Regions from separate parts of the Rahnella sp. CFA14(1/10) genome, predicted to be linked through region 1. Evidence: predicted binding sites of a transcription regulator. Region 1 holds the regulator's gene; each other region holds the start of a gene.
The links. Region 1 encodes PurR, which represses purine synthesis genes. Its sites were predicted from a motif close to CANGCAAACGTTTGCNTG; they were not measured.

Region 1 (3,274 bases):
ACCGGTTTTGATTGCAGCGGCTTAGTTTATTATGCTTACAAAGATTTGATCCGTATAAAAATGCCACGTACAGCGAATGAAATGTATCACCTGCGCGATGCCGCTCCGGTCAAACGCGGCGAACTTGAAAGCGGTGATCTGGTGTTCTTCAGAATCAATAACCGCGGCGCGGCAGACCATGTTGGGGTTTACGTTGGCAACGGCAAGTTTATTCAGTCTCCAAGAACGGGCGAAGACATTAAAATTACTTCTCTTGGCGATGATTACTGGCAAGACCACTATGTAGGCGCACGTCGGGTAATGACCCCTAAAACGATCCGATAATAAACAATTCGTTAAGTCTGAAGGTTCGCTAATCAGCCATTGAATAGCATTTAACGAAGCGTTTCTGCAGGGAAGAACATCGGCGGTAACGGTCACTGCGTAACATTGAAAAGGGCGACGCCTGTGACAGGCGTCGCCCTTTTTTATGGCGGATCACTTATTGAATCAGTTCATTATTGCAGTGAAGCTGAAAGCGATAATCATAAGCAAAGCGCATACCGTGGTGATCAACGATAATTTCAGGTTGCTGTCCATCAAACCCCCTTTCGGATCAAATTGTGGCATTTCTTAATACCACACTCATTGTGTGCCAACGCATTTTCTCATAATTAACCTTTAAAATCTTGTGTTGAATGACAATGCGTTCCTGAGAATTTTGCTTCCACTTTCCTGCATTATAAGAGAAAATTGTCGGTTAACACGTCTGTGTGCCGGTCGATTTCACCCGAGAGCATTTCGCGCCTCATTCTGAAGAATCCACCCAATGATTTCACTGCCCTTTGAGAAGCCAGCAGTTAAATCCTCGCAGGCAAACGATTAACATAATGCTAACGTGCTGAAGCACGTGAGTTCAGGAGTCATTGTTTACATGGCAACGATTAAAGATGTCGCAAAGCGCGCTGGCGTTTCCACTACAACCGTGTCGCACGTCATCAATAAAACACGTTTCGTCGCCGAAGAAACCAAAGAAGCGGTTCTCCTTGCAATCAAAGAGTTACATTACTCTCCGAGTGCTGTAGCCCGCAGTCTGAAGGTCAATAACACTAAAACCATCGGCCTGCTGGCCACCTCAAGCGAAGCGCCCTATTTTGCCGAAGTGATTGAAGCCGTGGAAAACAGCTGCTTCTCCAAAGGCTATACGCTGATTTTGTGTAACTCGCATAATAACCTGGAGAAACAACAGGCCTACCTGCAAATGCTGGCGCAAAAACGCGTCGACGGCTTGCTGGTGATGTGCGCGGAATACCCTGATGAATTGCTCAATATGCTCGAAGAGTACCGCTCGATTCCCATGGTGGTCATGGACTGGGGTGAAGCACGCAAGAACTTTACCGACAGCATTATCGATAACGCTTTCGAAGGTGGTTACATGGCCGGTCGTTATCTGATTGAACGCGGTCATCGTGATATTGGCGTGATCCCCGGGCAACTGGCGCGTAATACCGGCGGCGGCCGCTTCCAGGGTTTTGTGAAAGCACTGACTGAAGCCAATATTCCTCTTCGTGACGAATGGGTAGTTCAGGGTGATTTCGAACCAGAGTCTGGCTACCAGGCAATGCATAAGATTCTGATGCAGAAGCATCGTCCGACTGCCGTATTTTGCGGCGGCGATGTGATGGCAATGGGTGCAATTTGTGCCGCAGACGAACTCGGCCTTCGCGTTCCTCAGGATATTTCCGTGATCGGGTACGACAATGTGCGTAACGCCCGTTACTTCTCCCCGGCGCTGACAACCGTGCATCAGCCGAAAGAACGTCTGGGTGAAATGGCCTTTACGATGTTACTGGACAGAATTGTCAGTAAGCGTGAAGAGTCCCAGACCATCGAAGTGCATCCGAAACTGGTCGAGCGCCGTTCAGTCGCCGACGGCCCGTACCGCGATTACCGTCGTTAACAAATAACAAACGCCTGCCTGTGCAGGCGTTTGTTCTAATCGCGCAGCCATTCCTGATTCATGGTGTCTGTATCGCCCATGTATTCCAACAGCCAGCTCAGTGAAGGTGAAGGATTGCTTTGATCCCACGTCAGGCAGCACGGGCTGTCAGGGAATATATTCTCCAGTGCCAGCACCTGTAATTTTCCCTGTTCAATCCACGGCATGACCCGGTGAACCGGCATCATACCCACGCATAAACCCTCAGTCAGGCATTCCAGCGCACAGGTCCAGTCCGGCACGACCAGACGCCGCTGGTTATCGAGCGTCCAGGTATCACGCTTAGGCAATGTCCGGGAAGTATCTTCCAGGCACAATGCCGGATAAGGTCGCAGTTGATCATCGTTCAGCGCACCGGATAGCTGCGCCAGCGGATGTTGCGGGCTGACGACACAATGCCAGTCCATAAATCCCATATCACGAAAACTGAAGCGCCCGCCAACCGGTATCGCGCGCGTAGCGCCGATCGCCACGTCTGCACGCCCGTCGACCAACGCATCCCAGACACCGTTAAACACTTCCGAGTGAATAATGAGTTCGGTATCCGCAAAATGGCGATAAAAATCGAGCACCAGACGCCGTGTCCGTGCGGGTTTGACAATCCGGTCGACCGCCACACGTAATTCGCCGCGCCAGCCGTTCGCCACCTGTTGACACTGCCGGCGGGTGGCTATCATTTTTTTTGTCATAACCCGTGCTTCATCGACAAAAACCTTTCCCGCTGGCGTCAGCACTACGTCACGATGTCGACGTTCAAACAACGGCACGGCCAGCCATTGTTCAAGCTGGCGGACGGTGTAACTGATGGCAGAAGGCACACGGTGTAAGTCCTGCGCAGCTGCACTAAAACTGCCGGTTCTTGCGACAGCATCAACCACTTCGAGAGCGTATTCTGACCACATAATCCAGCCTTCAATTTTTTTGATAGCAGAGTGCAAATATTAACGTTTCACAAGCCTGTTATCAAAGCGTTAAACTCCGCCCCCGGTATGAAATCTGCGTCACATCATCTGCAATAAATAAATTAACGAGACAATAATGAAACCCTCCTTTGGATTTATGCTCTATCTTGCGGGTCTGAGCATGCTGGGCTTTTTAGCCACCGATATGTATCTGCCTGCATTCAGTGCCATGCAAACCAGTCTGATGACCAGCCCCGGGATGATCAGCGCAAGTCTGAGCATTTTTCTCGGTGGATTTGCTGTTGGTCAGTTGCTGTGGGGGCCACTGTCGGACAGAATCGGCCGTAAACCGGTATTGCTTCTTGGTCTGATACTTTTTGCGTTCGGCTGTCTG
Region 2 (3,274 bases), on a different contig from region 1:
CTGGTGACGACGCCGGAGAGCGACACCACCAGAATCAAAATCAGAATGGTAAAGAAGATTTCCATGCTTTCCTTAGACTCTTGTTTTTATAAATTTCAGCCAGACGCAGGTGAGTGAGTCCGGAGCGAACTAAGGAATAGTAGATCAAAAGGAGATGTGATTTAAATCAGTGCGTGCGGTTACATCAGAGAGGATTTGCTCCTCCCCCTGCGAAGAGGGAGGAGCAAACAGATCAGATCGCCCATCCGCCCGCATAAAACGCCACCAGCGCCACAGCGATAATCACCGTGCCAGCGTTAAGTTTACGCCATTCGCCGGAGAAAATACGGCCAATCACCAGTGCGCTGAAACCGAGCATGATGCCGGTGACAATGTTACAGGTCAGAACAATAAAGACCGCGCAAAGTAACCCTGACATCGCGTCAACAAAATCGCTGAAATCCAGTTTGGTGACATTGCTGAGCATCAGCAGACCAACGTACATCAGCGCAGGTGCGGTGGCGTAAGCAGGGACCAGATAAGACAGCGGAGACAGGAACAACATCAGCAGGAATAGCACACCGACCACGGTGGCTGTCAGGCCGGTTTTACCGCCAGCCGCCGTGCCGGCTGCCGATTCGATATAAACCGCAGCCGGAGAAGCGCCAACCAGGGAAGCGAAAATACTGCTCACGGAGTCAGCCGTCAGGGCTTTTCCGCCGCTGATGATCTGCCCGTTTTCATCCAGTAGATTGGCCTGACCGGCGACCGCGCGAATGGTGCCGGTGGCATCAAACACCGCCGTCATCACCAGGGCCAGTACACTGGGTAATACCGCAGCTTTCAGCGCACCCATGATATCCAGATCGAAAATCACCGATTTGCCGTCAGCGCCTGCCAGAGAAGGTATCGCAAACAAACCCTGATATTTCACGGCAGGATCGAAGATCAGGCCGATAATCGAAATCGCGATAATCACCAGCAAGATGCCACCCGGAACACGCAGTTTCTCCAGGCCAAAAATCACCGCCAGACCGAGTAATGTCATCACTACCGGGAAAGAGGTGAACGCGCCAAGTGCCACCGGTAAGCCGTCCAGCGGGTTTTTCACCACCAGGCCAACACCGTTGGCGGCGATCAGTAACAGGAATAAACCAATACCGATACCGGTGCCATGCGCAACGCCTGTTGGCAGATTGCGCAAAATCCACGAACGGATGCCCGTCACCGAGATAATAGTGAACAAGACGCCCATCAGAAATACCGCGCCGAGTGCCACCGGTACGCTGATATGCTGGCCCAAAACCAGACTAAAAGCGGTAAAGGCAGTCAGAGAAATGGCGCAACCAATCGCCAGCGGCAGGTTTGCCCACAGGCCCATCAGCAAGGAACCAAAACCGGCAACCAGACAGGTCGCAACAAATACTGCACTTGGCGAGAAGCCTGCTTTGCCGAGCATGGATGGCACGACAATGACCGAATATACCATCGCCAGAAAAGTCGTTAAGCCCGCTATCACTTCCTGACGGACATTACTGCCACGCGCACTCATTTTGAAAAAAGCATCAAGCGGGCTTTTTGGCGCAACGGCGCTGCCCGCCTGAGGTTGTTGACTCGACATGGAAAATCCTCTGAATGTCTTTACTGATTAGCCGGCGTGGTCATTATGAAACCGTTTCTGCACGTTCCTTTCCTTATTTGTCGTCCTGAATCGCCGGAAAAAGCGTCAGAACGGCAAAGCAAACGTTTAACTCGCAGCGCGTATGGCGGGGACTCATTAAAAAAAACGCCCCAAATAATTCATGTTGCAGGAAGGCGGCAAGGAAGGGAATCCCGATGAGCTTACTCAGGTAAGTGATTCGGGTGACCGACCTAGCCAACACGTCTGCAACGTGAAGTATGAAGGGGAGGTACGCAAACGATTATCTCGCCTTTAACCGGCGCACATCAACTGTGAATGGCAATAATTTACCGTTGTCCGGTCAATAAAAACGCGATTGTGGTGGAAATTTATCCGGTGGCAAAAAAGGAAGAAAAAGAGGCGAAATAAATAGCAGGGTATTTATTGTGGTTTATTTTTATCAGGCGTTGATTGCGTACCCCATCATGCGCAATCAATGCCTGAATAATATAAAAGCGCGTAATGGATTAACGTAAAATATTAAATGGTCCGCCGTTTTCCAGCGCCTTCTGATAGGCCGGACGTGCAGTCACATTTGATAGCCAGGCATTCAGTTGCGGGTATTTCCCAAGTCCGGACCGGGCATTGATCGCTTCTATCGGGAAACTCATCTGAATATCTGCTGCGCTGAACTGATAACCGGCAAAATAAGGATGAGTTACCAGGTGCTGTTCAAGATAATCCAGATGAGTATGGATCTGTTTATCCAGATAATTTTTCTGCACGCCCTGCCCGATCGCGCCGGCAATCGGGCGGATCAGCCATGGCATTGGCGGTTGACCCAGACGGCTGAAAATCAGCTTCATGACCAGCAAAGGCATCAGCGATCCTTCAGCGTAGTGCATCCAGTAACGATATTGCTGACGCTCGGCAAACGCCGTGGGTTTCAGCGTGCCCGCATCGTCATACACCTCCTGCAGGTATTCAATAATGGCGCCGGATTCCGCGAGGATCAGTCCGTTATCTTCCAGTACGGGTGACTTGCCCAGAGGATGAATTTTTTTGAGTGATGCCGGTGCCAGCATGGATTTTTTATCCCGCTGATAACGTTTGATTTCGTAAGGAATGTCCAGTTCTTCGAGCATCCATAAGATTCGCTGCGAACGGGAATTATCCAAATGATGCACTGTTAACATAAATGTCTGTCGTCCTGTTTCATTTAATTATTTGTTAACTATAGACAACGCTTTCAAAACGCGTATCTGTTTCGTTTTAAAACCCTCCCTTTCTTCAGGATTAATTTATCAAAAAACTTTTTATTTGATTAAAATCACTTACGGATTAATCTTAATTACATGAAAAAAATATCGTAAGTTCATTCGCCTTTAATAATTCTTAATGCCATTATCGCCGGATAAAAATCAGCCCGTCGCTATCGACTCTCTCTTTGTGGAGCCTCACATGTTTTCCAGTAATTACAACAATGTGCTTGTGATGTTTTCGTTCATTGTTGCAATGCTTGCCTCTTATACCGCGCTAGATATGGCGGGCCGGGTCGCCACCACGGAAGGAAGGGCTTCCCGACTTTGGTTAACAGGTGGCGCCATTGCAATGGGCATCGGCATCTGGTCGATGCATTTTATCGGCATGCTGGCTTTTAATTCTCCGATGCCG
Region 3 (3,274 bases), on a different contig from region 1:
GCGACTGGCAGAGCGTGCTGCTCAGGCGGGTAATGCGTCGGATGAACAGGCCTGATAAACAGGCCTGCCAGCCTTACGGTGCCAGGGCTTCCTGCGCATTGACCACCGGATACCCCTGACCTAACTGAGCCTGTAAGGCGGCTTTCTGTGCCTGCTGTTTTTCCTTTTCCATCAGGTATCCCACCAGACTCAGCTGATAACGACGGATATTCTCCACATAGTTATACGCCTGCGTACCACGCGCATATCCGTAACTCGTCCGGCTGAAGAAGCGTTTCTGATTCAGCATCGGCAAGCGTTGCTTCACATCAGCCCAGCTGTCAGGATTGCCTTTTTGCTGCGCCGTCAGCTTACGGGCATCCAGCATATGACCATAACCCATGTTATAAGCGGCAAGGGCAAACCAGATCCGTTCATCCTGCGGAATTGATTCCGGCATTTTATCCATCAGATGCGACAGATACTGGGCACCGCCGCGAATGCTCTGTTCGGCGTCAGTACGGTCGTCGACATTCAGCCCGCCAGCGGTTGCACGGGTCAGCATCATCACACCCCGTACGCCGGTCGGGGATTTCGCCTGCGGATCCCAATGTGACTCCTGATAGGCGATGGCAGCCAGTAAACGCCAGTCAATATTCCCGGCATATTTTTCAAACAGCGGCTGTAAATCCGGCAGCGTACTGTCGATGGCGTTAAGGAAAGTCCGGGTATCGACGTAATCAAAATCGCCCACATGCCCGAGATATTTCTCCTCCAGCTTTTCCAGTGTACCGTCTTCAGAAATCTGGCTGAAAAAGTCCAGCATGGCGGCCGAGAGGCTGTCGTCATCAGGTTGCTTGCGGTAGTACCAGGTCACGGGTTCGTCATCAGTGGCATCAAAAGCCACCGCCAGACGCGGATAGACGCGCTGCATCAGCGCGATAGTCACCGAATCGCCCAGCGTATAATCGAGTTTGCCGTTCTCGACTTGCTGCAACAAATCGCGTGGCGACATCTTATCGGTTGTGGTCCACGTGAGGCCGGGATACTTTTTACTGGCGTCTTCGAGTGTGGCGATATGTGCGCTGCCGGCAGACACCACCAGCGAGCCTTTGATGTCCGCAAAGCTTTTCGGACGCACGGCACCCTGCCGGTAAACCAGCTGCTGGGAAACGGAATAGTACTCCGGACCGGCGCGGTAGTTTTTCAGCCGCGCATTGTTATATACCAGCCCGGAAGCCAGCAGGTCAGTATGATCATGGTCCAGATCGTCAAACATGCTCTCGATGGTGGTGTGCTGTGTCACGACCAGCCGCACGCCCAGATAATCTGCAAAGCGTTTAGCCAGTTCGTAATCGAAGCCGAGATTACCTTCCGGAGATTCCATAAAAGTCAGTGGAGAATTGAGCGTGCTTACGCGCAATTCTCCACGGGATTTTATGTGATCCAGCTGGTCGCCTTCACCTCTGTGCCATGGGACTGCGGGCCATAAAGCCAGCGCCAGTAACAGGGCGGCGATCCCCACCAGGACATAATTAATTTTTAGTCGCGTCAAATAGTTATCTCGCTGCGGCGCTCTTGTTTTTTTACGCTATGCTGTGCAGTTAGTATGGTTATATCCCCAGTGCTGACGCATTTTGCTCAACAAAACGGCAGTCTGCAACTTTATTCATGATACCCGCAAGATATGTGGGCCTATAAATGAATATCAAGTTTCCCTGCGCAAACGGTTTCGTCGGACGCCAGCTTTCTTTATAATAGCCCGCGTTTTCCCCCTGTTGCGCCCAATGAAGCACTGTGGTCAGTGTCTTCGAAGACGAGAGATCTGTCATTATGGAAATACTGCGTGGTTCGCCCGCTTTGTCGGCTTTTCGCATTAATAAATTGTTGTCCCGTTGTCAGGAAGTCCGCCTTCCGGTCAGCGATATTTACGCCGAATATGTACACTTTGCCGATGTCAGCGCGCCGCTGAATTCGGACGAACAAACCAAGTTACAACGCCTTCTGAAATACGGTCCTTCTCTCGCTGAACATGCTCCTTCTGGTCGTTTACTGTTAGTGACCCCGCGCCCCGGCACCATTTCTCCGTGGTCTTCCAAAGCTACCGATATCGCACACAATTGCGGCCTGTCACAGGTTCTGCGTCTGGAGCGCGGTCTGGCATTTTATGTTCAGGCACCGCAACTGGCCGAAGCTCAGTGGAGCGAACTGGGTGCCTTGCTGCATGACCGCATGATGGAAACCGTCTTTGGCCAGCTGGAAGACGCCAGCGCGCTGTTTGCACAGCATCAGCCTGCCCCTGTGCAACATGTGGATATCCTCGGTGAGGGCCGTGGCGCACTGGAAGCCGCCAATACCAAATTAGGTCTGGCGCTGGCGCAGGACGAAATTGATTATCTGATGGCTGCCTTTACGTCGTTGGGGCGCAACCCGACGGATATCGAACTGTATATGTTCGCACAGGCAAACTCAGAACACTGTCGTCACAAAATCTTCAACGCAGACTGGATTATCGACGGTAAAACGCAGCCGAAATCCCTGTTTAAGATGATTAAGAACACCTTCGAACACACCCCTGATCACGTGCTGTCTGCGTATAAAGATAACGCCGCCGTGATGGAAGGTTCACAGGTCGGCCGTTTCTACGCTGATGCAAAAGACGGTCTGTATGATTTTCATCAGGAACAGGCGCATATCCTGATGAAGGTCGAGACCCATAACCACCCGACGGCGATCTCTCCGTGGCCGGGTGCGGCCACCGGTTCCGGCGGCGAAATCCGTGATGAAGGCGCAACCGGCCGTGGTGCGAAACCTAAAGCCGGTCTGGTCGGTTTCTCCGTTTCCAACCTGCGTATTCCGGGTTTTGAACAACCATGGGAAGAAGACTTTGGTAAGCCGGATCGTATCGTTACCGCGCTGGATATTATGACCGACGGTCCGCTGGGCGGGGCCGCATTTAACAACGAATTTGGTCGTCCGGCATTACTGGGCTACTTCCGTACTTATGAAGAAAACGTCAACAGCCACAACGGCCCGGAGCTGCGCGGTTATCATAAACCGATCATGCTGGCGGGCGGTATCGGTAACATCCGTGCTGATCACGTACAAAAAGGTGAAATCACCGTTGGCGCGAAACTGATCGTTCTTGGTGGTCCGGCGATGAATATCGGTCTGGGCGGCGGTGCGGCATCTTCTATGGCTTCCGGTCAGTCTGATGCCGATCTGGATTTTGCTTCCGTACAGCGCGACAACCCGGAAATGGAACGCCGTTGTCAGGAAGTGATCGACCGCTGCT

Region 2: a site for PurR is predicted at 1,716-1,733, ahead of EVX52_RS19630 (NCS2 family permease). Genes of this name have one in related genera too.
Region 3: a site for PurR is predicted at 1,699-1,716, ahead of purL (phosphoribosylformylglycinamidine synthase). Genes of this name have one in related genera too.

The regions. Positions count from the first base shown of each region.
Region 1 is NZ_SEWS01000001.1:250,504-253,777, forward strand. Features, by position in the region: gene EVX52_RS01195 (C40 family peptidase) at 1-324, shown strand, start outside; gene EVX52_RS25730 (YnhF family membrane protein) at 490-609, opposite strand; gene purR (HTH-type transcriptional repressor PurR) at 914-1,939, shown strand; gene punR (DNA-binding transcriptional activator PunR) at 1,975-2,880, opposite strand; gene punC (purine nucleoside transporter PunC) at 3,017-3,274, shown strand, end outside.
Region 2 is NZ_SEWS01000010.1:92,823-96,096, reverse strand. Features, by position in the region: gene EVX52_RS19635 (Na+/H+ antiporter) at 1-65, opposite strand, end outside; gene EVX52_RS19630 (NCS2 family permease) at 233-1,600, opposite strand; gene EVX52_RS19625 (glutathione S-transferase family protein) at 2,128-2,796, opposite strand; gene EVX52_RS19620 (bifunctional diguanylate cyclase/phosphodiesterase) at 3,062-3,274, shown strand, end outside.
Region 3 is NZ_SEWS01000012.1:126,973-130,246, reverse strand. Features, by position in the region: gene tadA (tRNA adenosine(34) deaminase TadA) at 1-55, shown strand, start outside; gene mltF (membrane-bound lytic murein transglycosylase MltF) at 74-1,534, opposite strand; gene purL (phosphoribosylformylglycinamidine synthase) at 1,813-3,274, shown strand, end outside.